3 regions of the Pelosinus sp. UFO1 genome follow, and region 3 is predicted to be linked to each of the others. Evidence: riboswitches for the same ligand, from Rfam matches in the RefSeq annotation. Region 3 holds a riboswitch; each other region holds the start of a gene.
The links. A riboswitch is a leader RNA that binds a small molecule or an ion and turns the genes downstream of it on or off. The one in region 3 is predicted to bind cyclic di-GMP.
Positions count from the first base shown of each region.

Region 1 (10,562 bases), 230 kb from region 3:
GAATAGGTGTAATATCTAAACCTCTATATTAATCGGAGGCTATATTGTGGAAACAAAAATATCGGCGTACCAATTGTTTGCTATCATGGTGTTATTGTTATTTGGCAGCGCTATACTCTTTTTTTTAACTCCTGAAGCAAAACAGGATGCATGGTTGGCATTACTCATTTATATACCGGTAGGCATTATAGAATCACTTCTGTATACAAATCTATATTACAAATATCCGAATGATACTATAGTTACATATTTGCCTAAAATTTTCGGCAAATTTATAGGATATATACTGAGTGTTGTATACATTCTATATTTTACTTATTTATCAGCGAGAATAGTGAGAGATTTTTCAGAACTTATACTGATTGTCTCATTGCCTGAATTACCTTCACTTATCGTTTCCATCACAATTATGGTGATATTTGCTTATGGAGCGTTCGCGGGGATCGAAAATATTTCACGAGCTGCACAATTAACACTACCAATATTGATGTTTTTCGTTATCCTAGTATTCATATTGTTGTATGCAACACCAGATGTGGTGAAAATGCAAAACCTAAAACCAGTCCTTGAAAATGGCATATCATCTGTCATAAAACATGGATGGCTGCTCATTACCTTCCCTTATGGTGAGACTATCTTCTTCACTATGATCTACTCATCTGTCAATGAAGCAGCCAATGTAAGAAAAGTATCGCTGCTTGCTGTCCTGTTTGTTGGAATAATCCTTTCCCTAAATACGATTATGTTCATAGTTTCATTAGGAGTAGCAGGTGCATCTGCTTCCCTCTTTCCCCTTTTTTCAACCATGCGTCTTATAAAACTAGGATTCTTGGAAAGATTAGATGTATTTGTTATCGTTATCATGATAATAGGAGGTTTCTTCAAGGTAAGTATTATTACCTACGCGGCCATGCTTGGTACATCCCAGCTTATCAAATTAAAGGATCCCAAGTATTTGGCTATACCCTTCGGTTTAGTAATTGTAATATTTTCAATATTCATCGCTAAAAACTATCCAGAGCACATTGTGATAGGTCTGAAGTGGACACCATTATATATTCATATACCATTACAAATTATAGTGCCATTGACTGCACTAATGATACATTATATAAAAAGAGGTAAGAAAAAAAGTCCCTATGACTGTCAAAATAAAGGGTGAGCCCAGTATATGTTAATTAAATAAAATTTATGAAATTGTGAACATAAAATTTTATAGCCTACTACTAATTTATAAATTAGCAGTAGGCTATACTAATTTTTGACGAATTTCCACAAAAATTTTAATTCTATACCTTTTGGCGGAGGCATGAATGTTCCAAATGTTTTATTATAGGATTCATAGAGCTCTATTTTGTAAATTGAATGTGTTAGATTTCGGCAAACTTATCGAAAGGTAAGGACGCAAAGCTATGGGTCTAAGAATCTTAGGATTTAAGGCTGCCAGGTTGCCATTGACTAACGTCAATGTTGCCATGGCAGTTTTTAATATTTTAAGAAAGAAGGTAATCGATTTAGAAGATTGTTCTTAGCAATAGTTGAAATCAAAAAACTTACAATAACAGGAGTGTGTTCTATTTATGAATAGTAAAAAAAGATTGCCTATTATTTTACAGTTAACAAGTATGTTTGCTATCGCTGCAATGCTATTATTATCAGCCCTTGGTTATACAATTTATAATTATCTTTCACTAGGCGACGAGTCAAATAAGCTGGTATCATATACTGCAGTTAGGACAATGTCTATTAAGGAAGCTCATACAGATTATGTTAGAGCCCTTCTTAATTTCCGTGGATTCTTGCTGTATCCTGATGGAGCAGCTTATGAGCAAGGATATCAGGAAGATATGAAAAAAGCGATTAAAACAGTGAAAGAATTTAATTCTAGTTCCGCGAATCAAGATTCAACTGTAGAAGGTGCTAAACTTGAAAAGTTACTAAATGAATATTTAGGCCTTGTTGAAAAAATGATAATTGCCAAGAAAACCAATGATCCAACACTGAATCAACTGACTACAGAGGGGCGCAAACATACAAAGGATATTGAAGATCAATTTACAAAACTGGCTGAGATACAACAAAAATCTATGACAGATAAAAGTAATCTTATGATTACACATGCCCAAAATAGCAGTAGAAATATTATTTTACTGAGTACCTTAATTTTTATAATGGCCTGTATTGTGGTAATTTGGTATAGTCGCAATTTGGCAATGCGTTTTAGATATTTAACGAAATCAATGACTATGATTGGGCAACTAGACCTTACAGAAAAGGATATTGAAATTCGTCGAAATGATGAAATTGGGGATATGGGGAACATCCTTAATTCTATGCGTAATTCCCTAAAAGAAATTGTTGCATTGCTTCACACCAGTTCTCGAACATTGGCCGCATCCAGTGAAGAGTTGAGTGCATCAGTCGAAGGACACCTAGAAACCGTAGATATTGTGGCTAATAGTACGGGAGAGATTGCTGCGGGTGCTTCTAAAAATTCGGATAGTATTATCAATATCTCAGGAGCAGTTGAAAAAATTTCAGCTGGTGCAGAAGAAATTAACGCTAATGCAACAGAGGTAAATGCCAATACACAAAATGCTGTTGCGGAAGTAGATCGTGGTATGTCCATGTTACAAGCCGTTGTAGAACAAAATGAAAATGTTGCCTCTTCTATGGCTGAGATTACAATAGTAACAGAAAAATTGGCGCAAGGATCGCAGGAAATTAAAGGAATTGTAGATGTAATCACCAATCTTGCTGGACAAACAAATCTTCTAGCCCTAAATGCAGCAATTGAAGCTGCCAGAGCAGGGGAAGCAGGTCGAGGATTTGCTGTCGTAGCAGAAGAAGTTCGTAAGCTAGCTGAACAAAGCGAAAAATCTACAAAAGAAATCACAGAGATCATTTCCAATATGGGAAGTGAGATTGCAGTGTCAGTAAATGCAGTGGAACGAGCGAACGGAGAGGTTGTGAAATGTAAAACCTCAGCTCTCGATACACAAAAAGGCTTTCAACTCATTGCGAAAAGGCTAATTACTGTAAAAGATGGTATTGAGCAAATTGCTTCTGCAATTGGTGAAACTGCTTTGGGGACACAGTCTATGGTAACTAGCGTAGAAACCATACGGCTTGTAGCAGATACTACCTCGGAAGGTATTCAGACCGTTGCAGCTTCCACAGAAGAGCAATCTGCCAGTATGCATGAAATTGGTGATAACGCTGATTCACTTGCTAAGCTGGCAACGGAACTGAATGCAGTAGTTCAAAAGTTTAAAGTATAAGTGAAACCGTTATTATTAAAATTCGGTGGAGGCATTTTATGAGTGAAATTGCAAATGATAAAAAGGGGATCTTATTAGAGACGGGTACAAATGAGTTTGAAATTATTGAGTTTATAGTTGGCAAAGTGCATTATGGAATTAATGTTGCGAAAGTAAGAGAAGTGATTACTCCGGTTCCTGTTACGCCAATGCCAAATTCACATCCTAATGTGGATGGAATTTTTACCTTGCGTGGACGGGTGATGCCACTAGTTAATTTGCTGACATGCTTAGGAGTTAAAGACCAAGAAGCAGCTAGCAAAAATATTATTATAAGTGAGTTAAACACTTTTTTTGTAGGTTTTTTAGTAAATCAAGTTTCGCGGATACATAGGGTATCATGGTCTGCGATGGAACCAGTCCCTGATACTGCTGCTGATTCTGATATGGCTGTTGGTATTATCAAGCTAGAGGAAAAGATGATTATTCTATTGGATTTTGAAAGAATTATTGCTGAAATTAATCCTCAAATTAATGCTAAAATGGTAGATGTTTCTCAAGGGAGTGTTGAATTGCAGGCAGTCAGGAAGACGAAGAAAATCATGATTGCTGAAGACTCCAAAATGTTGAGAGAACTTTTGATAGAGTCACTTCACAAAGCTGGGTATATCAATATAACAACCTATCATAATGGTAAAGATGCTTGGGATGCATTAGCGGCATTAGCAGATGGAGGATTGCCCATCGAAGAAAATGTACATATACTGATTACCGATATAGAAATGCCGCAAATGGATGGGCATCATTTATTAAAGAAGGTTAGAGAAAACAAAAAACTGGAAAAATTGCCTGTATTAATTTTCTCTTCTTTAATTAATGAGGAAATGCGTCTCAAAGGCGAAACGATTGGAGCTAATGGTCAAGCTTCCAAACCAGAAATTAATAAATTAATTAATTTATTAGATACAATGAGCCTATAAATATATTGTAAAGAAGATAGTTAAAACGTTCTAAGAAAAAAGGATGTTAGGGAGTAAAGACTCCCTAACATCCTTTTCTTACTTATATGTCGTTACCATAAAGGATGGATTACCACTTGCCCTTTGTGATATGGTTTTCTATTTCTGCTTTTGAGCGCTGTTTAATAACGTAGGCTTCATGTTTTGCTTGTGTAAAACCAGATGTACAGGGAGGATCAAGATTAATCTCAATGCCCTCTTTTGCTAGTTTTACAATTTGGTCCGTTAAAGCAATAATTTCCATATGGATGTCATTCGTTCTTTCTGACTTGTAAATCTTAGCGGTATCTTCCGCGGTTAATTCAATAAACTTTTCTTGTGGCTGACCACATTTGGGACATTTGTCAATTGCATTATCCCCTTCATGAATAAAACTGCAAACGCTGCATTTAAAAAGGTTTTTCATTGTTTAACAATCTCCTTTTTACATATTATTCTAGTTAGTGACACTATTCGCTAAAAGAAATTAAAATCCTTCTTATACAAAGAAGGATTCAGATAGAAGGAAGCGGACTATTGTAGTCACCATATTTGTAAATAATGCTGTACTGCAAGTGATACAAGGGCTACTGCTAACCAACAGAATAGTCCGAGTAGTATTGGCCTAATACCATTATTAAATATATGTTTGAGATGTGTTTTTAGACCTATGGCGGCCATAGCTATAACGATAAAAAACTTTCCAGTATGGGAAAGGAACTCACAGACAACTGGAGGGATAAATCCAGTTGTGTTTATGATGGAGGCTGCTAAAAATCCTAAAATAAACCAAGGAAATATTTTTGCAATACCAAAATTGCCCGTACTAGTTTTTTTCCTTGCAATAATAAGAGCAAGAGTTAATGTGACTGGCACAATCATTAAGGCGCGGGTTAATTTAACAATGGTAGCAAAATTACCTGCTTCATGACTGTAGGAATAACCGGCGGCCACTACCGAAGAGGTATCATTGATCGCCGTTCCTGCCCACATTCCAAAACCCATATCATTCATACCAAGTACGTGCCCCATGAAGGGGAAGATAAACACGGCGGCTATATTAAATAAAAATATTGTTGATATAGAATAGGCGACGTCTTTATCATTGGCAGATATTACGGGTGCGGTAGCCGCTATTGCGGACCCACCGCAAATTGCTGTTCCTACGCCAATAAGAATACTCGTATTTCCTGGTAATTTTAAATACTTACCTACAAGCCAGGCCGATAGGAATGCAGCACTTAATGTGAAAATCATGATATATAAAGATTGGCTACCTACTTTAAAAACATTAAATAAGTTCATTTCAAAACCAAGTAGTATGATGGAAGCTTGCAATATTTTTTTTGATGCAAATGTAATACCATCCTCATAAATAGCAGGCCTTTTCCAGCAGGCTATTATCATGCCTAAGAGTATTCCGAACACGGGACCTCCTATTAATGGCACAAAGGACCCTAAAAACCAAGATGGGACGGCTATCGCAATAACAATAAAAATTCCAGGTAAAAGCTTCATTAATTCGGTATTTTGTGTCATATAAATTCCTCCTTTGCCTACTGTGATGATACCATTTGAAATCTGATACGTAAAATACTATAATATGATAAAAAAGATAGGCTATTACCTATAGATAAAATATAGGAAGAGAAGATTCAAGTAGTACTGACCTATAAAAGTCAATAAAAAATACTACTCCAGATACTGGAGTAGTATTTTTTATTGACTTGGAAGGCAATCTGGCTTAAACGGTATTCTACTAGTGTGTTGCAATGGGAGCACCTTTTTTCTTTATGGTGTTACCCGGCATTAGCAGAGCAACAATGGCTAAAACCACTAATATGATGGCGACGTAGTTGTAAGCATCTCGATAGGCAAGAATACTTGCTTGATGGATAAGCTCTTGATAAATTTTCCCCATAGCTGTTGATGACGCTTGGGAGTATGGTACACCAAGATTCATAATTGATTGGGTGTAGCTTGCTATTGAACTGTGAAAGCCTGGGTCAGCAGCCGTTAGATGCTGTACCAGATAAGATTGTTCCATCTGCTGACTATGCAAGAGTTTGTTAGTGACCAATGCGATACCAATACTGCCTCCTAAATTACGCATTAGGGAAACAATTGCTGATGCATTGCTGCTATTTTCGGGAGAAATTTTTGAGAAAGCAAGTGTACTGGCAGGTATGAACAGGAATGGGATACCAACTGTCTGAAGAGCACGTACTAAGACGAAGGTGCTGTAACCCGTTTGAGGCGTCACAAATCCAGTTGCCCACATACCAACAGCGGTGATCAGCATACCAAAAGAGATAAGGTATTTTGACTGAAATACATTGACGAGTCTGCCAACGACAGGCATCATAACGAGGGTAGCAATTCCTCCTGGCGAAAGTACAAGTCCGGATAAGGTAGAATCATAGCCAAAATTTGTTTGTACCAGCATCGGTAACAGCATGGCACTTGAGTAAAGGGCAAAACCGACAAAGAAAATCATAATGCAGGGTAAACTGAAACTAGGAATAGCAAAAAGCTTCAGCTGGACTACCGGATTTTTTTGCCGTAATAGCCAGAAAACTGCCAAAATGAGACCAGCGGCGGCAATAAAGGCAAAGATCATGATAAAGGGACTGTCAAACCAATCTTCTTGCTGCCCTTTATCAAGAACGATTTGCAGTGCTCCAAGGCCGAGGGCGATGAGGCTAAGGCCAATATAATCGATAGAGTCCACCTTTTGCTTTTGCGCACTAGGCGGATCCACGACCAAAATCTTGACCAGAAAAGCAGCTAATAGGCCGACAGGTACATTCATGAAAAAAATCCAGCGCCAGCTAAAGTTATCTGTGATAAGACCGCCTAGGGTTGGTCCTAAAATTGGCGCTAAGACTGTTGTTATACCTGTAATAGCAAATGCCATCCCAAGTTTTTCAGGGGGAAAGCTATCCTTGATGATAGCCTGTTGGCTAGGCTGTAGGCCGCCCCCTGTCAAACCCTGTAGCAATCGAAAAACGATTAGCATGGGAAGGGACGTTGCAATACCGCACAAAAACGAGGTTAAGGTAAATCCCAAAATACAAAAGATAAAAAAATTCTTACGCCCCATCAGTGCGGATAACCAGCCAGACAGGGGAAGGATAATACCATTAGCTACTAGATAGGAGGTTAGTACCCAGGTACTTTCCTCCGAACTAGCTCCTAGCGAGCCGGAAATATGAGCAAGCGCAACATTGGCAATCGTTGTATCCAGCACTTCCATAAAAGCAGCAAGACTGACAGCGGTTGATATCAATAGCGGGTTTACAGGCTTTAGAGCATCGTCACTCATGATTGTATCCTACGTTTTCTGTGTATACCGTCGGTACCACCGACATGCCAGGTCCCAGATGGACTGAGGCGTCTGGGAGACTATCAAACACGATTTTTACGGGAACCCGCTGTACAATTTTTACAAAGTTTCCAGTCGCATTTTCTGCAGGAAATAGGGAAAAACGAGAGCCTGTTCCAGCTTGTATGCTGTCTACTTTACCGTGCAACTTTAAAGAAGGGAAGGCATCAATCCGAATGTCGACAGGTTGTCCAGGTTGCATGTGTTCTAACTGTGTTTCCTTGAAATTGGCAACAATCCATAAATCCGTTCCGACTAGTGAAGCTAGTTGGCTTCCAGCTTGCACATAATTTCCGACTTCTACGCTGCGGTTTGTAATGCGCCCATCTATGGGGGCGATAATTTTGGTATTTGCCAAATCATTTTCAGCTTGGGCAAGATCAACTTGAGCTTGCTTAACTTGTGCCTGCAATTGGTCACTTGTGCCTTTAGCGGATGCGATTACACTAGGTGCTGTATTTGCTGAATGAAGGCTAGCACGCATCTGATCCAAGGTAGAACGGGCTGATTTTTCCGTTGCTACCGCCTGATCCAGTTGTTGCTGGGAGGAAGCGCCAGCGCTAAATAGGCTCTCCATCCGTTGCCGATCGGCTAGTGTTTTTTCCCAAGTTGCCCGTGCAGATGCTACCTGAGCTTCTGCGGCATCAATTGTAGAGGGAGCGGAAACGGTGGTTGTTTCCAAATTGCTATTAGAGGTATTAGCTGCTGCCTGAGCAGCAGCTAATGCGGCTTTGGCTTTGTCACGATGGACAATATAATCAGTAGGATCAATTTCGAGTAATACATCCCCGGCTTTAACCAATTGATTGTCTTGCACATTTAGGGTTTTGACATAACCTTGTACCTTCGGACTTAACACGACTGTGCGGCCATTAATGGTGGCGTTATCCGTTGATACCTCACCGCGTTGGGAATAATAATAAGTGCCAGCTCCGGCTAATAGGAGTAAAATCAAGATTGCGATTTTAATAAATTTTGTAGTAAGTTTCATAGTATCACCTTTTCCTAAATATTTAGATTCATATACTGTAGCAACGAAGAAGGGAAATTCAAAAGAGAAAAATTTTTAATTTGGTAAGTGAAATTGCTTAGTTGTTTAAGGGAGAGAGGAATGTTAGAGCAATATAGTTTATGAAATAAGTTTACTAGGTGAACAATCTGAGAAAAACTATTCTTCTTGTCTGAACTTATCAATGTACTGCTCGACTTCGCTCATGAGATCTTGAAACATAAGCAGATCTGCTTCTTTTAAGGAATTAAATTTTTTTATAATTCCATGGTCCAGTTTTTTATGAAATTCAGCATGGCTGCGAAAAGCCTTTTGACCCTTTTCGGTAAGTTTTAATAGAACCATCTTTTTATTGTCTTTTGCTTGGTAGCGGTAGATTAGCTCTTTTTGTAGGAGCTTACAAATAATTTTAGGGACGGCCCCCTTAGTGATACCAAGTTTATGGGCAACTTCTGTAACATGGATTCCTGGGTTTCGACCAATAACATCAATCATGTGAATTTCCGAGGCATACAATACCTCAGTCCCAAACATTCGCGGCTCTGCCATTAATTCAGAAGATTTATTAATAATTCGTAACATGGTATCAAGTACACACTGACTTTGGTTAGACATTCGTTTACTTCCTTTTCTATTACGAAAGATAATTTTACTTGGTATAGTAGTAGTATACCAAGTAAACAATTCATGTCAAGGACTAACTTAATCTTTACGCCAAACTCGAAAGATTCAAATTAGTATGAGATTTCTCGAATTGAATTTTTAAGGGATATAGATGAATCCTGCGATAGAAGATCCGCCCTCTTTAAGTAAATATGCTTTGAGATTCTGTAAAGCGTTAAATGCCTGGGTAAAGTTTAAACGTAACCAAAAATGAAGGAATGTATGTGTTCCGCCTCCAAAGATGGGAATTCTATTTAGGGTATATAATGTTGAATTTACCTTATCTCGTCCAAAGTTCACAGTAAAAGCCGCTCGATACCCAGATTCCTTTACCAACTGAATTACCCTCTGATCATATTCTCCACCTGGATAAGCTAAATATTCCACTTTTTTGCCCAGCCGCCATTCCAGTGCTTCCTTTGATTTAACGACTTGATTACGAATCTCTTCATCAGAAGCCTTGGGCAGTGAAATATGACTAGTTGTATGATCTTCAAAACTGATTCCGTTACCATTCATTTCTTTTATTTGATCCCAGGTTAAGTACTTATTATAATTACCCACAAAATCAGTGATCAGAAATATAGTTGCAGGGAAATGATATTTCTGCAAGATAGGATAGGCTACCTGGTAATTATCTTTATAGCCATCATCAAAAGTGATCAAAACTGGCTTAGGGGGAAGTGGTTTTCCGTATTGCAAATAATCGGCTAGCTGGTCTGGTGAGATCCCAGTGTAACCATTCTGCTGTAAATAATTAATTTGTGCTTCAAACTCGGAATCACTGAGGGTTAATGCATTATGGTCTTGATTATTGATTTGATGATAATTTAAGACAGGTACGCCTTGAAAATAATTAAGTGAGCTATACCCTAATCCAACTACTATACAAAGTAAAATCAGATTTCTATATGAGATAACTTTTTTCATAACCTTATGCAAAAAAAATACAACTCCTCTTTGGTTTGATCTAGGTTAGTAACTATTATATATGAATATTTTACTTGTAAAGCCATTTTACTTCAAGCTGTAACCTATACCAATCTTAGATCATCTTAAGAAATGCATGGATCATGGGGTGGCGTAAGTCACTTTTTCAATGAAATAAGACCTTATCACATTAAAAAAAAGTATATTAGGGCATAATAACGTCGCTAATATTTTCGAGTTAAGTAGTAGTACTATCATGTTAATAATTATGTTCAGGAGGTGGAGAAATGTCAGCAACCAACTTAATTACCCCTCAC
Region 1 is NZ_CP008852.1:893,973-904,534, forward strand. It holds gene UFO1_RS03965 (Ger(x)C family spore germination protein) at 1-32, shown strand, start outside; gene UFO1_RS03970 (GerAB/ArcD/ProY family transporter) at 47-1,162, shown strand; cyclic di-GMP riboswitch class I at 1,370-1,456, shown strand; gene UFO1_RS03975 (methyl-accepting chemotaxis protein) at 1,581-3,281, shown strand; gene UFO1_RS03980 (chemotaxis protein) at 3,320-4,240, shown strand; gene UFO1_RS03985 (rubredoxin-like domain-containing protein) at 4,350-4,685, opposite strand; gene UFO1_RS03990 (YeiH family protein) at 4,802-5,797, opposite strand; gene UFO1_RS03995 (DHA2 family efflux MFS transporter permease subunit) at 6,018-7,583, opposite strand; gene UFO1_RS04000 (HlyD family secretion protein) at 7,576-8,634, opposite strand; gene UFO1_RS04005 (MarR family transcriptional regulator) at 8,812-9,267, opposite strand; gene UFO1_RS04010 (polysaccharide deacetylase family protein) at 9,415-10,257, opposite strand; gene UFO1_RS04015 (hypothetical protein) at 10,533-10,562, shown strand, end outside.
Region 1: linked by a shared signal. The riboswitch ahead of UFO1_RS03975 (methyl-accepting chemotaxis protein) and the one ahead of UFO1_RS05045 (HD-GYP domain-containing protein) in region 3 are both predicted to bind cyclic di-GMP.

Region 2 (10,562 bases), 180 kb from region 3:
AAACTCTTTATCATCAAGATCAATTTTCCCTGGGGATGCCAATGCCACTTCGTATTTATCGTCTCGTCTTTCTTGTCTATATTTTTTTTGCTCCATCATGTTTTCAATTGCTCGTAAAACTTCTGGACTGACTCCTGCTGAAGCCCTGAAACCTTGAGTAGCTTGTTGTTTTAGTTTAAATTTAGATACATTATCTCTCATGACCTCGGCTTGGCTTGATAATTCCTCGCTGGCAGATGCACTTTCCTCTGCTGTTGCTGAGTTCGTCTGGACCACTTGAGATACCTGATTGATAGCTTGATTAATCTGGGAAATTGCGGAAGCTTGCTCATTTGAGGCAGCTGCAATATTACCGACAAGTTCCGCTGCCTTTGCAACACCACCTACAATGCCATTCAAAGCTTCTGCTGTATCGTTGGCGATCTTTGTTCCGATGTCCACCTTTTTGATTGATCCTTCAATCATGGCTGTTGTTTCCTTCGCCGCATTAGCACTTCTCGCAGCTAAATTTCTGACTTCTTCCGCTACCACAGCAAATCCTTTACCATGCTGTCCTGCTCTAGCCGCTTCTACGGCTGCATTAAGAGCCAATATATTCGTTTGGAAGGCAATTTCATCGATAACCTTAATAATTTTTGATATATTAGCCGATGATTCATTAATTTCAGACATCGCCTTTATCATTTCCTGCATTTGTGTATTACCTTCAATGGCCTGTTCTTTAGAAGATATCGTCAATTCATTGGCTTGATTTGCATTTACCGCATTTTGTTTAGTCTGCACAGCTACTTGTGTCATAGAAGCAGTTATTTCTTCAATAGAACTAGCTTGTTCTGTAGAGCCCTGGGACAGAACTTCTCCAGATGAAGCAATTTGCTGAGCACCAGCAGCTACTTGCTCTGCGGCTTCATTGATGCTACTCATCGCTCGATTTATATTTTCTGCCATCAAATTAAAGGCTTGGGCTAGTTGGCCAATTTCATCACTTGTTCGAACATTTACTGCAACGTTCAAATCGCCACTTGCGATCTTGCCAGCAACTTCAACAATCTCTTTAACTGGTTGAGAAATGATTCTAGCAATATAAATACCAAGGGTAATCGCTATAACGACACTAAAGGCAACAAGAATTATCATAAAGAGCATAGCCCTATTTGCATCTGCTTTATTGGCTGCTGCCTTTTGTTTTGCTAACTCTATTTTCATTGCACTTAACTTATTGAGTGTATCTTCCATAGTCTCTGCGATTCGAATACCCTCAGTTTGTATTAATTGATTTACTTGTGCTACTTGTCCCGCCTGAAGCATGGGAAATAGGTTTTTAGAATAGGAATCATATTGAGCAATCGTATCGTCGAGGGTCTTATGCAATTTACGTCCTTCATCGCTCACTAACGTTTTACCAATCTCGTTACTTCCCGATTTCATTTTACTGATGGATTCATTAAAACTTTTCATTTTTTGATTTTGGATATTTACATCCTTTGTCAAAAGGATATCTCTAAAACTTACGCGCCCCTTTTGATAGGCTTCACTAATATCACCCATCTGTCCCATAGGCACCGTATATTTTTCATACAAATCCGTATCCGCCTGGGACAAACTAGAAAGATTATATACACCTACCGCTCCTACCATCCCTGCAATTACAGCTACACAAAGAAACGCAACAGTAAGTTTGTTAGCAATTTTAAGATTCTGAAACCATTTCATCATTTTTTTCGCCTTCCTTTACTATTTGTTAAATAAATCCTAACAAATTCTCTCTAAGCTGCTAACTTCATTATCATTTAATAATCGATCACTATCGAGGATTAGCTTTACATCTTTACCTACTTTACCTATCCCTTTAATAAAGCGTTGATGATAGCTGCCATTATCAAATTGAGGCGGCAAAACAATTTCTTGAGCTGCAATGATGAGCACTTCCTCTACCGCATCCACAATGAGCCCTAAGGTAACACCTTTTATATCAACTACTACAATACAAGTGCGGTCATTGTACTCTCGATATACTTTTTTAAACCGTAGCCTAACATCAATAACAGGGATAATCTTCCCCCTAAGGTTAATGATGCCTTGTACATATTCTGGAAGGTCAGGTATTTCTGTTACAGACTGCATACCGATTATCTCAGTGACAAATTTTATTTCAATACCATAGACTTCAGTCCCCAAGGAAAATGTCAGAAATTTGTCCTTTTGCGTGTCTTCTTCATCATCTAGCACATTTTCAGCAATCTCAGACATGATATGTCTCCTTTTTTCAATCTATTCTTCTTTACTAGCCTATAGATTCGTTGCTGTAGGGATAAACCTACTAAGAGTTCAGGGCGGCAACATCGAGTATCAAGCTAACACCACCATCTCCGAGCAAGGTACAACCCGCAATTCCCTTCGTCTTTTTGATATAGGAAGGCAAAGCTTTGACCACTACCTGTTGCTGCCCTATTAAAGAGTCAGCAAATAAACAAATTCCTTTTCCGTCAGCTTCAACCATTACCATGATTCCTTCTCTTAGATCTTTGACCTCTGTTTTTACCTGAAACCTTTCATAAAGACGCAAAACAGGGTGGCACTCCCCCCGAATCATAATCATTTCATTATTATTTGTATCTTTTATCAAATTCTGCTCTTTCAGCCGAAAGGACTCTTTTATCGCAATAATCGGTATCGTGTAGATGGAATTTCCGACCTTTATATTCATCCCATCAATGATCGCAAGAGTAAGAGGAATTCTTATAAACATTGTTGTGCCTTCCCCCACTACGCTATCAACACTAATCGTACCACCTATTTTTTCAATATTCTTGGCTACGACGTCCATACCAACTCCACGACCAGAGAATTCTGTCACAGTATCATTGGTAGAAAAGCCAGGCTGTAAAATAAAAGAATAGACCTGGTTATCACTTAAAGAGGTCTCTTCCTTTTCAATTAAACCGCGTTCCCAAGCTTTTTTAAGAATTTTTTCTTTGTTTAACCCTCCACCGTCATCTTGTATCGTAATCAAAACATCGCCACCGGCACTTTTTGCTTCTAGTCGAATTTTGCCCACTTTCGGTTTCCCTTGGGCAATTCTTTCTTGAGCAGGCTCAATACCATGGTCCACAGCATTACGAATTAGATGCATAAGCGGGTCTGATATGCTTTCTATAATATTTTTGTCTACTTCGGTTTGCTCTCCAATAATCTCTAACTGCGCTTCTTTATCAAGCTTTCGCACCATATCTCTGACAATGCGATTCATCTTATGAAAAGTTGCTGATAACGGCACCATTCGTATGGACATAACAGTATCTTGAAGTTCGCTAGTAATTTTTCTTAATTGTCGTGCTGACTTATAGAACTTATCAAGCCTCAATCCTTGCAGTTCAGGATTTTGAGTTACCATTGCCTCAGCAATGACAAGCTCTCCCACTAAATCCATAAGGATATCCATCTTTGACACATTTACACTAATAAAACTTTGTGTCCCTTCCGTTTGCTGCTCCACTTCCTTGACGGCAGCATTCACGGGCTCATCTGGAATTGGGTCATCTAAGTCAATTACCTTTTTCTGCTGCGCTTTTTTGACGCTGGCATCCGCCACTACATTTAAGTTGAACTCTTTTAGAAACATTGTGTTGCAGAAAAATTCTTGTACTATTTCCAAAGATTTTTGCGTCAAAAATGTTATCTGGAATCCTTCATTTTTAATAACTTCCGATGTAGCATCGTTTTCTAAAATATCCATTGGTGAATGTACAATGTTCTCTGCAAGATCACTAAGCTCATGAATTAGAGTAAAAGCTCTTATATTTTCCATTCCACAATCTTCGTCAAAAAAGATCCTGGCTTCATATCTGATTTTTCCCTCATCCTCAGATGCATCAGCCCCAAAATGGATATTTGATTCATCAATATTGAAATTCGTAGTATCAGTCAGTTTGGGATGACTTTCCTTTAAACTGGACAAAAACTCCCTGCTTTTCTCGCAAACAACATAGGAATCACCTGTTGGATCTGCCCCGTTTTCCACCTTAGCCACTTCACCTTTAATGAAATCTACGGCATTTAAAACTAGATCTGTCAGTTCCGAATAATCTACACTTTGAGGCTTTGTCTCGCGAATATAATAGAAAACATCCTCTAAAGAGTGGGCTAACGAAGAAATGTCATTGAACATCATCATAGCAGCCGACCCCTTTAGTGTATGCATAATTCTAAATACTTCATTGATAACGACTTCCAAGCCCCCGGACTTTTCACTATCTAAAATAAGGCGTTCAAGCTGTTCTAACATCTGGTTTGTTTCAAATACAAAGAGGTCAAGCATTGGGGCTTTGCTATCATTATTGGCCAATTTCAATCACCCTCACAAATTACTGCAAATACTGGAAGTACGGTACTGCATAATCTTTTTCAAAATCTAGCGTTTCTATTTGAACTTGCTTAGCCCTCGAATGACCTGTTCTTCAACAAACGGTTTTACGATAAATCCATTAGCACCAGACACAATGGCATCTTTTACAGTCGCTTCTTGCCCCATAGCCGATATCATAACGACTTTCGCACTAGAATCCATTTTTTTTATTGCCTTCAAAGCCGTTATTCCATCCATTTGAGGCATTGTTATATCCATTGTAACCAGATCAGGTTTAAGTTCATTGTATTTTAGGATTGCTTCTGCACCATTTGCAGCTTCGCCTACTACTTGGTAGCCATTTTTCTCTAACATCATTTTTAGTGTTAACCGGATAAAAACTGCATCATCAACAATAAGTACTTTCATATATATCTTCATCCTTTCATCTACAAGTAATGTCAACTTGCAATCACATAATCGTTACCTACATATTTTAGCTTCCCTGCTTCTCTTACCCTTTTCAATGTAAGCATCATTTCTGTTCGAAATATTTCGACTATAATGTCACCTACTTTATCCCAATCAGAAATAATTGAAGCCATCAAAAAAAACGCAAAAAAAGGTCAGGGATACCTGACCTAAAACATGGTAGTTTAAGCTAACATGGCGGCCTGGCAGTCTTGGTCGCCCAGCGACTGTAGACCCATAGCTTTGCGTCCCTATCTTTCGATAGGTTTGCCAATATTGTTAATTTTTGTCTATCTATGTAGTATTTTCTTATATTATATTATTATTCCATATATTCGTCAACGCATTTCGGGACTCTGGTATGTTTCCCCAGGACCTAGGTCTTGTTTTAATACAAAAAAGAATGGCAAATATTACGTTTGCTGCGAAGAATGTAATTAAAGTATAATTTGAATACCACATAAAACTATAAAATTAGCAAGGATACATTACATGAAAAAACAAATACCTCTTTTAATAGCTCTATTATTGTTACTAACTAGCTTACCAGCAGCTACTGCGAGTGCCGCTTCCTTTGATTCACTGAGTCAAGATATCATCAACTTTATAGGTCTTCAAAGCAACCAAACAAAAAATTCTTCAATGAAAGGCAAGGTAATCGTTGTTGATCCCGGTCATGGTGGTAGTGATACTGGTGCCATAGGCCCTAATCATGTTGCGGAAAAAAATGTTACACTGGCCATTGCTCGTGATCTAGGTAAGTTATTATCTGATGGAGGAGCGAAGGTTATCATGACCCGTACCTCTGACAAGGATGTTGCCTATGAGGGAACATCAGACATTGACGAACTACAGGCTCGCGTTGCTATTGCAAACCAGGCTAGTGCAGACTTGTTTATTAGCATTCATGCTGACGCTTCTGACGAACCTGTCAGTGGTACAGCAACTTATTTTTACCCAGGCAATAGCGATACTCTTGCCAGTTTAGTACAAGATAGTATGGTTAGCCAACTAAAGTTGTCTGATAGAGGCTATCAACCTAATGATTTTTACGTTCTTAAAAACACAACGATGCCAGCCATATTAACAGAAGTTGCTTTTATCTCCAATCCAAAAGAAGAAAAACTACTCCTTAATCCTACTTTTGACAAAAAGGCAGCACTTGGAATTTACAATGGAATTAAAAAATATTTTGCGCAATAAGCGCGACCTCACCAGTTAATTTGTAAAATTTTTAAACATCCTTAGGGAGCACAGTTGTGCTCCCTTTTTTTACTCTATGAATTCATAAAAGGAAAGCCAAGCATTCCTCTGCCTGGCTTAATTTTTTACTAATAATCCTCAAAGTAACTAACCTACCATTCTGTACGAATACTCAAATCAGCTTTCTGTTGCGCTTCACCAATTTTTAATAGTTTATATACAATATAAAGACCACCATACCAAACAGGTGCAACATATAATCCTACCAGATTATCATGGTCATATCCCATACCTAAGGTTACAGCCAGCATAAATATCCCTACTGCATAATTGGCATATGGATAACAAGGCATAGGATATTTTAACTGAGTAATTTGCTCACTACTAAGGCTTTTTCGCCATTTGTACTGAATATACATGATCAATGACCAAGTCCACATACAACCCGTGGTTGTAATAGCCGACATATAATAAAATACGCTGTCTGGAGATGCATAATTTAGATAAACGCCTATCAAGCAAACAGCACTAGAAAATAGAATGCCATTGGCGGGAACTTGACTGGCTGATAGTTTCCCTAAGAATGCGGGAGCCTCATTTCTAAGTGCTAATCCATAAAGCATTCGTCCACAAACATACATACCACTATTTAAGCAAGAAGCTGCCGAGGATAAAATTACAACATTTATAATGGAAGCTGCATAAGGTATGCCGGCTTTTTCAAAGATCATTACAAAAGGACTAATGCCTTTCGGCAACGTATCATAAGGAAAAATAGATAGAATGGCTACCATAGAGCCAACATAGAAAACCAATACACGCCAAAATACCTTATCAATCGCGGATTTAAGAGAGGACTCAGGATTAATGGCTTCACCAGCAGTAATTCCGATTAGTTCAACTCCTGAATAAGCAAACACCACCATAACCAATGCCATGGCTACACCACTCCAACCAAAAGGCATAAAACCCCCGTGAGTCCACAGATTAGAAAAACCAATTGCCACTCCATCGTTACCAAGGCCAAAGAGAATCATTGCAAAGCCAACTAGCAGCATGGCTATGATGGTTACAACTTTAATTAGCGCAAACCAAAATTCAAACTCACCGTAATATTTCACTGCAACTAAATTAATGGCCAGAATTACACCAAGACAAATCAGCGCAGGAATCCACTGCTCTATATCCGGTGACCAGTATTTCATATACATGCCGACTGCTGAAATTTCACACATAGCTAAGACAACCCATTGGTACCAATAAGTCCATCCAGTAACAAAGGAAACTAGTGGCCCGCAAAAGGCTCTGGCATAGCCAGCAAAGGATGAAGCTACAGGATGTTCTACAGCGACTTCACCTAGTGCACGCAGCACAAAGTACATAACAATACCACCAAGGGCATAGGCTAATGTGAGAGCTGGTCCTGCCATCTTACTCGCCTGAGCAGATCCCATAAATAGAGCAACGCCAATAACTCCACCAATAGCAATCAACTGGATATGTCTGTCTTTTAGATCTTTCTTCAAGTTCTCTTTTTCTAAATATAAGGATTGTTCTTTCATATCTGTTCGCCTCCTTTTTTTATATAAAAAGACGCTCATCAACAACCTCACGGTTGTTGACAAGCGTCTTTGCTTGCAGCTATTTTATTTACACTACATTATTCTTCAGCAGTAGCTTTTAGGATACTTTGTTCTAAAACCGTAAGTCCACGATCTAATTGTTCATCAGTAACCACCAAAGGAATCAATAAACGAATTACATTACTAAAAATACCAGCACTAATTAGAATTACACCTTGTTCCAGACAATATTTTACTACCTTGCTAGTCAGTTCTTTCGCTGGTTCTTTCGTTTTTCGATCTTTGACTAGTTCAATACCAATCATCGCACCAATACCCCTCACGTCACCGATAGCACTGCATCTCTCCTGTAAGGCTTCCAGTCTCTTCATAGTTTTATGGCCAATTTCTGTTGCTCGGCTGCAGAGATTGTTTTCCTCAATTAATTTTATCGTTTCTAAACCTGCCACACAGGCTAAAGGGTTACCGCCATAGGTCCCGCCAATATTACCAGCGTCAGGTGCATCCATATACTGAGCCTTGCCTGTTACAGCACTGAGAGGAACACCGGCAGCGATTGACTTCGCCGTAGTCATTAAGTCCGGTTCCACACCCCAATTTTCAATGGCGAACATTTTCCCTGTACGACCAAAACCACTTTGTACTTCATCAGCAATTAATAAGATTCCCTTACTCTCACAGATAGTCTTAAGACCTGGCAAAAATTCTGGTGGCGGTACGAGAAAACCACCTTCCCCCTGTACCGGTTCAATAATCATAGCTGCAATATGCTCAGCATCAATTTCTGCTGCAAAAAACCGTTCAAAATTTTCTAGACAATGCATCCCACAACCAGGATAGGTAGAACGATAATGGCAGCGGTAGCAATATGCGGAAGGAACCTTGTAAACCTCTGGAGCAAAAGGCCCAAAACCATATTTATAAGGTTTTACTTTACTGGTAAGACCCATGGTCATAAAAGTACGTCCATGGAATGCACACTCAAAAGAAATGATTCCGGTTCTTTTCGTTGCATGGCGGGCAATTTTCACCGCATTCTCAACGGCTTCTGCACCACTATTAGCGAACATCGTCTTTTTGGGAGAAAACCCAGGCATTAGAGAATTCATCTTTTCTGCCAGCTGGACATAGGGTTCATACATGGCAATGGCAAAGAATGAATGAAGTAATTGTTCCGCTTGTTTTTGTATGGCTTTAACTACCGATTCTGGACAATGACCAACATTCAAAACCCCTACACCCGCATAAAAGTCAAGAAACTCTCTACCCTCTACATCTGTAATGACCGCTCCACTGGCCTTTTCTACAAAAACCCCTGTTGAGTTAGCTATCCCTCTAGCAACTGCATTGTTTTTTCTTTGTATCAGTGTTTCAGTCTTACTTTTTCCATTATCCATTATAAAGTCCCTCCTAACATTTTTATAAAAATAAAAACGCTGAATATATCTCCAGGATATACATTCAGCGCCGTTGCTAAATACATCACTCATATTTTGTTGATACTTAAATAATACCAGAGGTATCTACTAGCGTCTATGTGAATAGATCACAGATTGTGTTGTACTACATTGTGACCTATTCACTTTTATCCTTAAGATAAGTCTGACAGTATCATATCTATAAAATTCCTAGTACTCGCTGAGAGGTAGCGATTTCGCAGCCAAATAATTGCTTTTTTTATTTCTAAGGAAGATTCAATGATTTCTTTGTATATTAATGTGTTGCTCGGCACAAGACCTACTGCCGATTTAGGTACTATAGCCATGCCTAATCCTGCGTCAGCCCATACGAGTAAGGATCTAACATCGTCCCCTCGGCACAAAATTTGAGGCTCAAAACCATTTTTCTGGCAACACTCCACAATCATACTTTCATTACTCCGATGAAGTAATAAGGGCTTATCTACAAGTTCTTCTAGCTTTATATGTTGAGTCGCCTGTTCTTCATCTTCCCAATCTTTGCACATGGCAACTACCATGGGTTCATTCGGTAAATTCACGGAATGATACATTTTTGAATCAAAAATTGCTCTTACAATGCCTATTTCAATGATTCCAGAATTCAGTAAATCTAAAATTTTGTTTGTGTCACCTTCCCATAACTGAAAACTTATATGGGGATATTGTTTATGGAAGTTGACAACTTTGAAGGGTAAGAAGGTCGTTCCTGAGGATGCAACAGCTCCAATCGATAAGGTTCCTGTATATCCTTCATCTAATTCTTTTAATTCTTTCGTAGTCATATTCATGAACTCTAGTATGTGCGACGCCCTTTTATAGAGCAAATGACCCGCGTCGGTTAATATGATTCCTCGACGGTCACGTTCTACTAATTTTACATTTAATTCTTCTTCTAATAATTTAAGTTGTTGACTCAATGGAGGTTGAGCCATATGTAACCGTTTGGCAGCCTTTGAAATTTGCCCCTCCTCAGCAATGGCCAAAAAATAGGTAAGCTGCTTACTATTCACAAAACCCCATCCTTCTGATATATTTTTTTCGTATAGCAAAGTAACTTTTTTAATATTATATATATATCTAATGCTTTGCTATAATGATATAAGAAGGGTTAAGTATTGTCAAAACAGATTCATTTATTTTCGTTAAATAACCCTACTATTAATATATCTCTTGTCCTTCATTAAACACAAAACGAGTAGTTGATATTAAATATGAATACACCGGAGGATGTCGACTATGACCGATATTAAAGTACTGATTGTAGATCCTGAAGCTGTTATTACTAACATACATAAATCTTATATTCAAGAGGTAGGTGGCTTTACACTAGTAGGGATTGGCAGAAGTCATAGTGAAGTTTTCGAACTATTAGATAGGAAGAAACCCGATTTAGTAATTATTAATGATTGTGTCTCAGATAGTAACACTATCGAAGTGATATCTTTTACTCGAATCGAAGAGCTACCAATTGATTTTATTATAATTACTGCAATAACTAAT
Region 2 is NZ_CP008852.1:949,837-960,398, reverse strand. It holds gene UFO1_RS04235 (methyl-accepting chemotaxis protein) at 1-1,716, opposite strand, end outside; gene UFO1_RS04230 (chemotaxis protein CheW) at 1,753-2,250, opposite strand; gene UFO1_RS04225 (chemotaxis protein CheA) at 2,321-4,345, opposite strand; gene UFO1_RS04220 (response regulator) at 4,421-4,780, opposite strand; cyclic di-GMP riboswitch class I at 5,011-5,098, opposite strand; gene UFO1_RS04215 (N-acetylmuramoyl-L-alanine amidase) at 5,309-6,019, shown strand; gene UFO1_RS04210 (amino acid permease) at 6,172-7,581, opposite strand; gene gabT (4-aminobutyrate--2-oxoglutarate transaminase) at 7,680-8,999, opposite strand; gene UFO1_RS04200 (LysR family transcriptional regulator) at 9,194-10,072, opposite strand; gene UFO1_RS04195 (response regulator) at 10,299-10,562, shown strand, end outside.
Region 2: linked by a shared signal. The riboswitch ahead of UFO1_RS04220 (response regulator) and the one ahead of UFO1_RS05045 (HD-GYP domain-containing protein) in region 3 are both predicted to bind cyclic di-GMP.

Region 3 (10,302 bases):
TTTTGCAATGCTTCTTTTTCCGTATCAATTTCAAGGCCATCCCTCTTTGCTAATCTTTTGATAACAATGCGGGAGGTAAAGGCCCTTCGCACTTCATACTGAGGAAAAGTAGATTTTATTTTATTTTCTATGCTTTCAATACTTGACTTCATTCCATCCTGATAGGTTGTACCAAAACTAACTACTAAAATAGCTTTTTTTAACATATGTAACTCCTCTTTTATTCCTTATATCGAAAATACTGCATATAAAATAAATCTCCCAACCAAAGGCGGAAGATTTGATTTCATCAAAAAGAACTATATAGCACTCTGTGCTTATTTACGGAATCAGAAAGTATAACACTTTCTTGATTCCAAGTAAGAGCGACTAAGACTTCTGCCTGCGTCCGAGCACTTGGCACAAGCCAAGTCTTTTCTTATTTCTTCTTTATTCTATTTAAAAATTATACTATTCTTTTTAAATTGTCAAGTTCTATATCCAATTGTCTCTTCCTTGGTAACAAAATTATTATCATTACATATTATATAGTAATTAAAGCGTTTTAAAAGTTAGCCATGGCTAACCATACTATTGTGTTTTGTAGTAGTAATTACACATAGCACTTACGTAAGGAGTGGGAATATTGAAGGAAGATCAATTTATCACCAGCCTACCGATTAATTTGCCGTTAATACCTGGGGAAGAAATTAAAACCAAGGCCAAAGGGCTATTAAAATACCTCGGACCTGCTTTTATTGTCAGCGTAGCGTATATGGATCCTGGAAATTTCGGTACTAACATTAGTGGTGGTTCCCAATTTGGTTATAACTTACTATGGGTCATTCTTTGGAGTAATTTGATGGCTATCTTTGTCCAAATTCTCTCTGCAAAAGTTGGCATTGCTACTGGAGTTAGTTTACCAGTACACTGCGGCAATGTCTTTTCACGAGGCGTGAATTGGTTCTTATGGACTATAGCAACCCTGGCGGCTATGGCTACCGATCTTGCAGAGTTTTTGGGAGGCGTCCTTGGTTTTTACTTACTATTTAATATCCCCTTAGTTTGGTCAGCAATACTTACAGGATTTATCACTTACTTCATCTGCCACATGCAAAAATATGGGCAGCAAATTGTGGAACGAATCATTACGACAATGGTAGCCGTTATAAGCATATCTTATATATGGGAAATGTTCATGTCTAGTCCAGAATGGGGGCAAGTTGCTTATCATGTGGCTGTTCCTATGCTCACCTCTGACAGCTTACTGGTAGCTGTCGGCATGCTAGGAGCTACGGTTATGCCTCACGTTATTTATCTACACTCTCATTTGGTGCAAAATCGTCGTACAAATGACGAAAGCGACTGTGTTCATCACTTAAAGATGGCCAAAATAGATGTATTTGTTGCTATGAATATGGCCTTTATTGTGAATGCCGCTATGGTTATTGTATCAGCAGCTATATTTAAAGGCAATGGTCTTACTGTTGACAGTATTGAAGCAGCTTATATGACCTTGCAGCCTCTCATGGGCAATATGGCAGCTGGAGCCTTTGGCCTCGCTCTCTTAGCCTCGGGATTATCTTCTTCTACCGTTGGCACTATGGCTGGAGAAGTTATCTTAAATGGCTTCGTGGGCTTTGATATCCCGATTAGCATCAGGCGTCTCATTACCATGTTACCTGGTATGGCTATTATCTTAGCAGGCATCAATCCGATGAGTGCCCTTGTAACAAGCCAAGTAGTATTAAGTTTTGCCTTACCGGGTGCTATTATTCCCCTTTTGCTGATTAGTAACAAAAAAGAAATCATGGGACGTTTTAAGAATGGTACCATGACTAACATATTGGGTTGGATTATCATTTGCATGATACTTACCTTGAATGCGGTCTTACTGTACCTAATCTTTTCAGGGCAAGCATAGTATTTCTTATATTTTATGTACTGAAGGCCAATGGTACGCTTTGGTTAACCTTTATTCTACAGCTTGGTTTTTAGCCACATATTCTAAAAATAGCTGATAATATTCGGGATGATTTTTCATAAACTTCACTACTAATTGGATGGAATGAATCGTACCTTGGGATAGATAATGCTCCATAGCTTCTGCCTCAGCATCACTATCACAATCAGCACAAATCAGCGTCAAAAATTCTTGTAATAGTCTATTCCGCTCAACCAAAAAACTTCCCATTTTTTTACCAGCTTCTGTCAAACTAATTACACCATATGGTTGATAATGAATATATTGATCTGCTTTTAACTTCCCTAAGGCTTTACTAACAGAAGGCAAAGATACCCCTAATTTTTGGCTTATATCAGTCACACGAACAATCTCACTCGTTAGAGACAACCGATACAATTCTTCTAAATAATCTTCCAAACTGGGTGATAGCATTTCTAGCCGCCTCCCACGATATTAGCGCCCACTCTTATTCTACTACTATGATTTTTCACTAAAAAATATTCCACCGCTAAAAAAGATTCGAAAAATAGGTCTGGATATTCCATCTGCTAACAATTTCTGATATACTCTTCAGTATATGACATAATCTGCTATAATTATATGCTATTATTTTAAAACTGACACCATTCACGTATGGTAGTTTTATTTAGAAAAACTTTTATTAGCAAACATACTGAAAAGTATGGACGCAAAGCTATAGGGTCTACGGATTTTTTTAGAGATCTATGATCGCCACGCTGCATGATTATGATAAGCTTAACTGGCTCATTATGCAGTTAAGCTTTTTTATATGCTTACTTTGCTAATAACCTTGTCGATTAGAAACACGGGCATAATTTATGCTGATTTTTATACAACAAAGGAGCTTTTATCTTGAGACAAATCAGTTTAAACGATGTTATCCCAGGTATGACATTAGCGCGACATCTTTTAAATAAAAAGGGACAGGTATTATTGGCTTCAGGAGTGACTTTAACTGAAGAATATCTCGATAAACTACGAGCTTTGGATGTAAATGCCCTGTTTATTCGAGACAATCGATATGCCGATATAAAAATTCCAGAATATCTTTCCCTTGAAACACAACAACGTGCTTTAGCAATATTAAGTACTACTATGGAGAAAGTGAATCGGGGCGAAAATTTTGCCATGGATCCAATCTGTAGCCTTGCCTCTGATATTGTAGAAGAATTAATCCTCCAACCATCCGTAGCGATTCAATTAACGGGTATTGCAACCCATGATGATTATACCTTGGCACACTCTCTAAATTGCGCCATATACACAGCATTACTGGCCCGTTTTTGCAATTTTTCCATTTTACAAATCAAAGAAATTACCTGCGGTGCATTGCTTCATGATCTGGGAAAAATAGAAGTAGATAAAGAAATTATTAATAAACCTGACCGTTTGACTGAACAGGAATTTGGAATTATTAAGCAACATCCAGAGTCTGGTTTTCATTTATTAGTAAACAAGCGGTGGGAAATTTCAAGTCTTGTTGCTCATATGGCTTGGCAACATCATGAAAAGGTTGATGGTACAGGTTATCCCCGCGGACTACAAGGGGAAGAAATCCTTAATTATGCGCGTTTGCTAACAATAACAGATGTTTACGAAGCCATCACTGGACATCGCCCTTATCGAAAGGCTATGGAACCAGACGAAGCATATAACATTATCGCTTCTGGCCTCGGAACTAGTTTTGATGAAACTTACGGGCGAGTTTTCTTATCAAAGATAGCTACCTATATGCCCGGTATGGAAGTCTTACTGAATACGGGAGATTTGGCTGTTGTTGTTTCCATCCCTGGATCTTCCCCACAACGACCTGTCATCCGCCTTATCTCTTATCCAGATGGCTCACCTTACATGCCGACTAGGGATCTTCGATTAGCAGATAATCCTCAAATTTTGATTTCCAAGATTCAAAATCGTAAAGAGTAAGAACAATGCTCTATCGTTTCTGATCTGCGAAAAGGCCTACTCTTTGGTAACCAAAGAGTAGGCCTTTTTTACTATTTACCGATCTAACCCTTTTTTTATTGCCTCCATATTAACGGCAAAGAGTTCTGGTTTTTTCTTACCCACTACTTCATGCATCGCTTTCTCTATGGCATTAAGATTGAGTAACTTCAAGCTTGGAATAAGCGCCCCCAGACATACCATATTAGCTAAGGCTGGTTTTCCTAATTCGTTGGCAATCTCTGTTGCTGGCAGGGAAATAAGTTTAATATCATGGCGAGCAGCAGTACTTTCTACAATCGAAGAATTAACGACAAGCGCACCACCCGGTTTAATCCGTGATAGAAATTTATCATAGGAAGGTTGATTGAGAACGATCGCCACATCTGCTTTTTCAATTACTGGTGAGTGAATTTCTTCGTCGGAAATAATCACAGAACAGTTGGCAGTCCCGCCCCGCATTTCAGGGCCGTAAGAAGGAATCCAACAAACTTGTAACTCTTTTTCCATGGCTGCGTATGCTAGTACTTTACCAATAAACATGACACCTTGACCACCAAATCCTGATAATATAATGGTATCAATCATAATCCTTTTACCTCCTCAGGAACCTTAAGTTCTCCCATTTGATAAAGAGGTAACATTTTTTCCTGTAACCATTTTAAACTGTCCACAGGAGATAAGCCCCAGTTTGTTGGACAGGTTGATAAAATACTAACCAAGGAAAATCCTAGTCCTAATTGTTGAACTTGAAAAGCCCTTTTTATGGCTTTTTTGGCAGCAAAAATGTTTTTAGGAGAATCAACAGATACGGCTGCTACATAGACTGCCCCTTCTAAGGTAGCTACGGTTTTAGGCAAATCTATCGGTGATCCAGATAAAGCGCAATCTCGCCCATAAGGGCTGGTAGTCGTAACTTGACCTGGAAGAGTAGTTGGCGCCATTTGTCCACCTGTCATACCAAATACTGCATTATTTACCATAATAGATGTAATCTTTTCACCCCGGGCTGCAACATGTATAGCATGAGCAGTACCAATAGCAGCAATATCTCCATCCCCTTGGTAAGTAAATACCATTTTATCCGGTAGAGAACGTTTTATCCCAGTAGCCACAGCTTGAGCCCTTCCATGGGCTGCTCCCACAAAGTCACAGCTAAAGAAGTCTAAGGAAAAACCGGCGCACCCTACAGGAGCTACACCAATTGTGTCTTCAATAATACCTAGTTCCTCCATTACTTCCCCAATGATACGATGAATAATTCCATGGGTACACCCTGGGCAGTAATGAAAGGGAATTCCGGTTAAGCCTGTTGTTCTTTTAAATATAACTTCCATTCTTATGCCTCCCTTACCAGCGACAAATCAAAAACTTTCCCGATAAACTCTAGTATTTCATTTTCAGAAGGCATCATTCCCCCTTGCCGATTGCACAAATAAACAGGCACACGGCATTCGATTGCCAACTTTACGTCTTCAATCATTTGTCCTGCATTAAGCTCTACTGTGACGATTCCCTTAATTTTTTCTTTATAGGGCGCAAATCCCTTTTCTGGAAAGGGCCATAAAGTGATTGGACGGATAAGTCCTAGCTTAATTCCCGCCTTACGAGCATTTAGTACTACACTTTTACCAATGCGACCGCAAGTTCCATATCCTACAATGAGATATTCTGCATCTTCGGTATAAAATTCTTCCCAACGCTGCTCTGTCTCTTTGATCTTCTCATATTTATCCTGCCATTTTAGGCAATTTGCTTCCCCAATTTCATTCGTTAAGGAATAACTCACTATCTTACGCTTTTGCCGTCCTCGGCAGCCGTCTACAACCCAGTCTTTTGGGGGAAGTTCTACCTGTGGCCGTTCTTTTATTTCTACAGGTTCCATCATTTGGCCCAAAAATCCATCTGCCATAATCAGTACAGGATTCCGGTATTTATCCGCTAAGTCAAAAGCTTCCATAGTAAAATCGTATAACTCTTGACTTTTAGATGGTGCCAAAACAATCAACCGATAATCCCCATGGCCGCCTCCCTTGGTACACTGGAAATAATCCGATTGTGCAGGGCCCAGTCCGCCTAACCCAGGACCAGCTCGATTGACATTCACCACAACCACTGGCAGCTCAGCTGCCGCCAAGTAAGACATCCCCTCTTGCTTTAAGCTAAAGCCAGGGCTTGAGGTAGCCGTCATTACGCGAGTACCTGTTGTTGCTGCACCATAACACATATTAATCGAAGCAACTTCATCTTCCCCTTGAAGCACGGTACCTCCGGCCTTGGGTAAATGCTTAGACAAATATTCAACCACTTCTGTAGAAGGGGTTATTGGATAACCAAAAAACAATTTACAGCCAGCTTGAATGGCCGCCTCTGCAATGGCTTCATTGCCTTTTATTAATATCTTTTTCATAAGGTCAGCTCCTTTTCTTCCGAGAAACTTCCAATGCTACATCAGGACACATCGCTCCGCACATAGCGCACCCTATACATTTTGATTCATCTTTTACCACAACTGCATAATATCCCTTTTGATTGGTCGTATCACCAATGGCTAGTACCTGTTTGGGGCAGATATCTACGCACAAGCCGCAACTCTTACAGTACTCCCGTAATACAACAACTTTTGACATCAAATCAACTCCTTTCAAATTCCATACAGCTGCATTAACGAAATGTAGCTATGTACTCTTTGGCTAAGATATACACTTGTCATCTTTATTACACATCTATTCTTGTATTTATGAAATATTACTATTTACTAAACATGCTAGGGCAATAGAATTCATTTTCCCTTCCGGTGTTTCAGACCGTGAAGTCATAACAATCGGATGGGTTGCCCCTAATACAATCCCTGCCATTTTGCTATTCGCAAAATAAATCAGAGATTTCCCCAGAGCATTCCCCGTTTCGATATTCGGTACTAAAATTAAATCCACATTTCCTGACACTTTGCTGGTAATACCTTTATGTTTTGCCGCATCTTGACTTACTGCTACATCAAGAGCAATCGGACCTTCGATAATCCCTAAAGGGAACTGGCCAGCTGCACTCATTTGGGTTAGGGTTTGTGCATCCACCGTGGCAGGCATTTTTCCATTTACCACTTCATTGGCAGTTAATACTGCTACATGAGGTTCTTTAATGCCCATCGCCTGCAAAGCCAACATAGAGTTAAGGAGGATTTCTTTTTTTTCTTCTACGGTAGGAGCAATATTCATCCCACCATCCGTAATAAACAAAAGTTTCTTTTGACCTGGAATTTCAAATGCTCCGAGGTGGCTAAGTAGTCTACCTGTTCGCAAACCTTCTTCTTTATGAAGCACAGCTCGCAAGAAATCACTACTATTAATTAAACCTTTCATCAATACCTGGGCTTGACCGCGTTTCACTATGGAAACTGCCTTTTGTGCAGCTTTCGTTATATCTGCTTCATGAATGATTTTGGTTTCATTAGATAGCCCAACTTCTGCAAGCATAGGGGTAATTAAAGCAGCATCGCCTACTAAGATAGCCTGAGCAATACCAACTTCTTGCACCATTTTAATCGCAGACAATACCTCTTTATCCTGGGCCACGGCTACGCTAATCATTACCTGACCGCGATTTTTAATTTCCGCTACTATTTCGTCATAAGAGCAGTACAAATAATCACCTCCTACCTAACAATAATTCTGTGCCGGTTCCTGGCCTCTTAGTACTCTAAGGGCACCAAAAGCTAATGCTTCTAGTTCTTCTTCCCCTGGTACAACGGTCACAGGAGCAATAAACATAACTCTATTCTTTATTTCATCAGTAATACGTTCTGAATGAGCAATACCCCCTGTTAAAATGATATGTTCTACATTGCCTGCTAGCACTGTAGCCATAGCACCAATTTCTTTGGCTACTTGATAACAAAAGGCATCTAATACTAGCTTAGCTTCTACATTACCTCCATCTGCCATCGCAAATGCTTCTCGAATATCCGTTGTACCAAGATAGGCATAGATTCCGCCTTTATTGCTTAATTTTTCTCGCAGCTCCGCCGAGGTATACTTATCTGACAAAGCCAACTTTAAAAATTGACCTACCGGCAGTCCACCACAACGATCTGGAGAAAAAGGCCCTTCTTCTTTTGCATTATTTACATCAATCATTCTACCCTTTTTATGCGGTGTTACAGAAACACCTGTTCCTAAATGAGCAACAATTAGATTCATATCCTCATAGTTTTTACCTAGTTGGTTTGCCACCTTACGCGCAACAGCTTTCGTGTTTAATGCATGGGATAGGCTGATCCTTGGTAAATCAGGCAAACCGGATATTCGCGCTACTGGTTCCATTTCATCTACAGAAACAGGATCAACAATATAAGAAGGGATCTTCAATGTTTCTGCTAGCCCATAAGCCATGACAGCGCCCAAGTTAGAAGCATGTTCACCAAATTTGGCTGCTTTGAGATCATCCACCATATCTTGACTAATACAATACGTTCCGCCCTTAAGAGGTTTCAAAATCCCACCACGCGCCACCACTGCTTTTAACGTGGCAATGTCAACCCCTTCTGCTGCTACTTGTTTTAAAATTAATCGCAACCGATATTCATACTGATCTACTACTTTTATGAAGCCACTAGTATCCGCTACAGAATGCTCGACGGTCTTTTTAAAAACTATTTTTTCTCCATCGTATACAGCAAATTTTGTTGATGTTGCCCCCGGGTTAATTACCAATAACCTTTCCGCTGCCCCATATTCTTTAGCCATAAAGTTCCTCCCATAACATTTCAGTTTCATTCTATGTATTGAAATTTCACCAAATATTCTGTTCATATATTCTTTACTTATTTCATTTTATTTTTCTTATTTCCTGCTTTTAAATAAGAAAAGACTTGGCTTAGGCCAAGTCCTCAGACGCAGGCAGAAGCCTTAGTCGTTCTTACTTGGAATCAAGGAAGTGTTATACTTTCTGATTCCGTAAAAAACAGACAGGTCTACTACAACCTGCCTGTTCCATTATTTATTCATTATTTTTTAGTAGCTGCTGCTAATTTTATTTCCGTTTTTTCAAAATCCAAGGTAGCAAAATAATCCCCAATGGTTTCTGCCCGACGAATCATCTGCACCTGGCCGTCACCCTTTAATAATAATTCTGCGGAACGCAATTTTCCATTGTAATTAAAGCCCATTGCATGCCCATGAGCACCCGCATCATGCATAACAATAATGTCACCAATATCAATACGAGGTAAATTACGGTCAATAGCGAATTTATCATTATTTTCGCAAAGTGAACCTGTTACATCATATACATGATCTAGTGGAGCATTTTCTTTTCCCACGACCGTAATATGATGATAGGAACCATATAATGCTGGGCGCATTAAATTTGCCATGCAAGAATCAAGACCTACATAGTTTTTATAAATCTCTTTTTTGTGCAGTACAGTAGATACAAGATAACCATAAGGTCCTGTTATCATTCTGCCACACTCCATGGTAATTTTCAAAGGATGTAGTCCCTTCGCCACAATTTTTTCTTCATAAGCCTTACGCACCCCTTGGCTGACAACATCTAGGTCAACAGCTTCTTGTTCTGGACGGTAAGGAATACCAATTCCACCGCCCAAATCGATCATTTCAATCCGAATCCCTAATTTTTCATACACTTCAATTACTAAATCAAACATCATATTTGCCGTTGCAACAAAGCTATCTGAATTTAGTTCATTAGAAATTACCATGGTATGCAGAGCAAAACGTTTTACCCCTTTACTTTGCACAATTTTGTAAGCTTCTAAAATTTGTTCTCTCGTTAAACCATATTTTGCTTCCTCTGGATACCCAATAATATCATTTCCACCTTCCAATAAGGGACCCGGATTGTAGCGGAAGGAAAGGATGTCAGGTAAACCAACGTGCTTCTCCAAATATTCAATGTGGCTAATATCATCCAAATTAATAATAGCTCCCAGCTTTTTGGCCGCTTGGTAATCTTCTACTGGTGTATCGTTGGAGGAAAAGACAATTTCTTCTCCTGTTATTCCAGCTTGTTCAGAAAGAATAAGTTCTGGCAGAGAACTGCAGTCAGCTCCAACGCCTTCTTCTCTTAGCACCTTTAAAATATGAGGATTTGGTGTTGCTTTTACAGCAAAATATTCTTTAAATCCTGGCGCCCAGGAAAAAGCCGCCAATAATTTTCGAACATTATTTCGAATGGCCTGCTCATCATAAATATGAAATGGTGTTGGATATTTTTTTATAATTTCTTCTAGTTCAATCTTTGTAAAGGGTAATGTTTTTTCTGCCATTTTTGTATAGACCTCCTGAAATTGTTTATTATTTGGTAAGTTATAGTGTAAAACAAAAAGCAGTTTGCGGAAACCATCCCGCAAACCGCTATAAGAATCTAAC
Region 3 is NZ_CP008852.1:1,128,993-1,139,294, reverse strand. It holds gene UFO1_RS05060 (sirohydrochlorin cobaltochelatase) at 1-206, opposite strand, end outside; gene UFO1_RS05055 (Nramp family divalent metal transporter) at 626-1,903, shown strand; gene UFO1_RS05050 (metal-dependent transcriptional regulator) at 1,955-2,377, opposite strand; cyclic di-GMP riboswitch class I at 2,599-2,690, shown strand; gene UFO1_RS05045 (HD-GYP domain-containing protein) at 2,819-3,892, shown strand; gene UFO1_RS05040 (2-oxoacid:acceptor oxidoreductase family protein) at 3,968-4,498, opposite strand; gene UFO1_RS05035 (thiamine pyrophosphate-dependent enzyme) at 4,495-5,247, opposite strand; gene vorB (3-methyl-2-oxobutanoate dehydrogenase subunit VorB) at 5,250-6,320, opposite strand; gene UFO1_RS05025 (ferredoxin family protein) at 6,325-6,540, opposite strand; gene UFO1_RS05020 (bifunctional enoyl-CoA hydratase/phosphate acetyltransferase) at 6,649-7,554, opposite strand; gene buk (butyrate kinase) at 7,570-8,655, opposite strand; gene UFO1_RS05010 (diaminopimelate decarboxylase) at 8,916-10,199, opposite strand.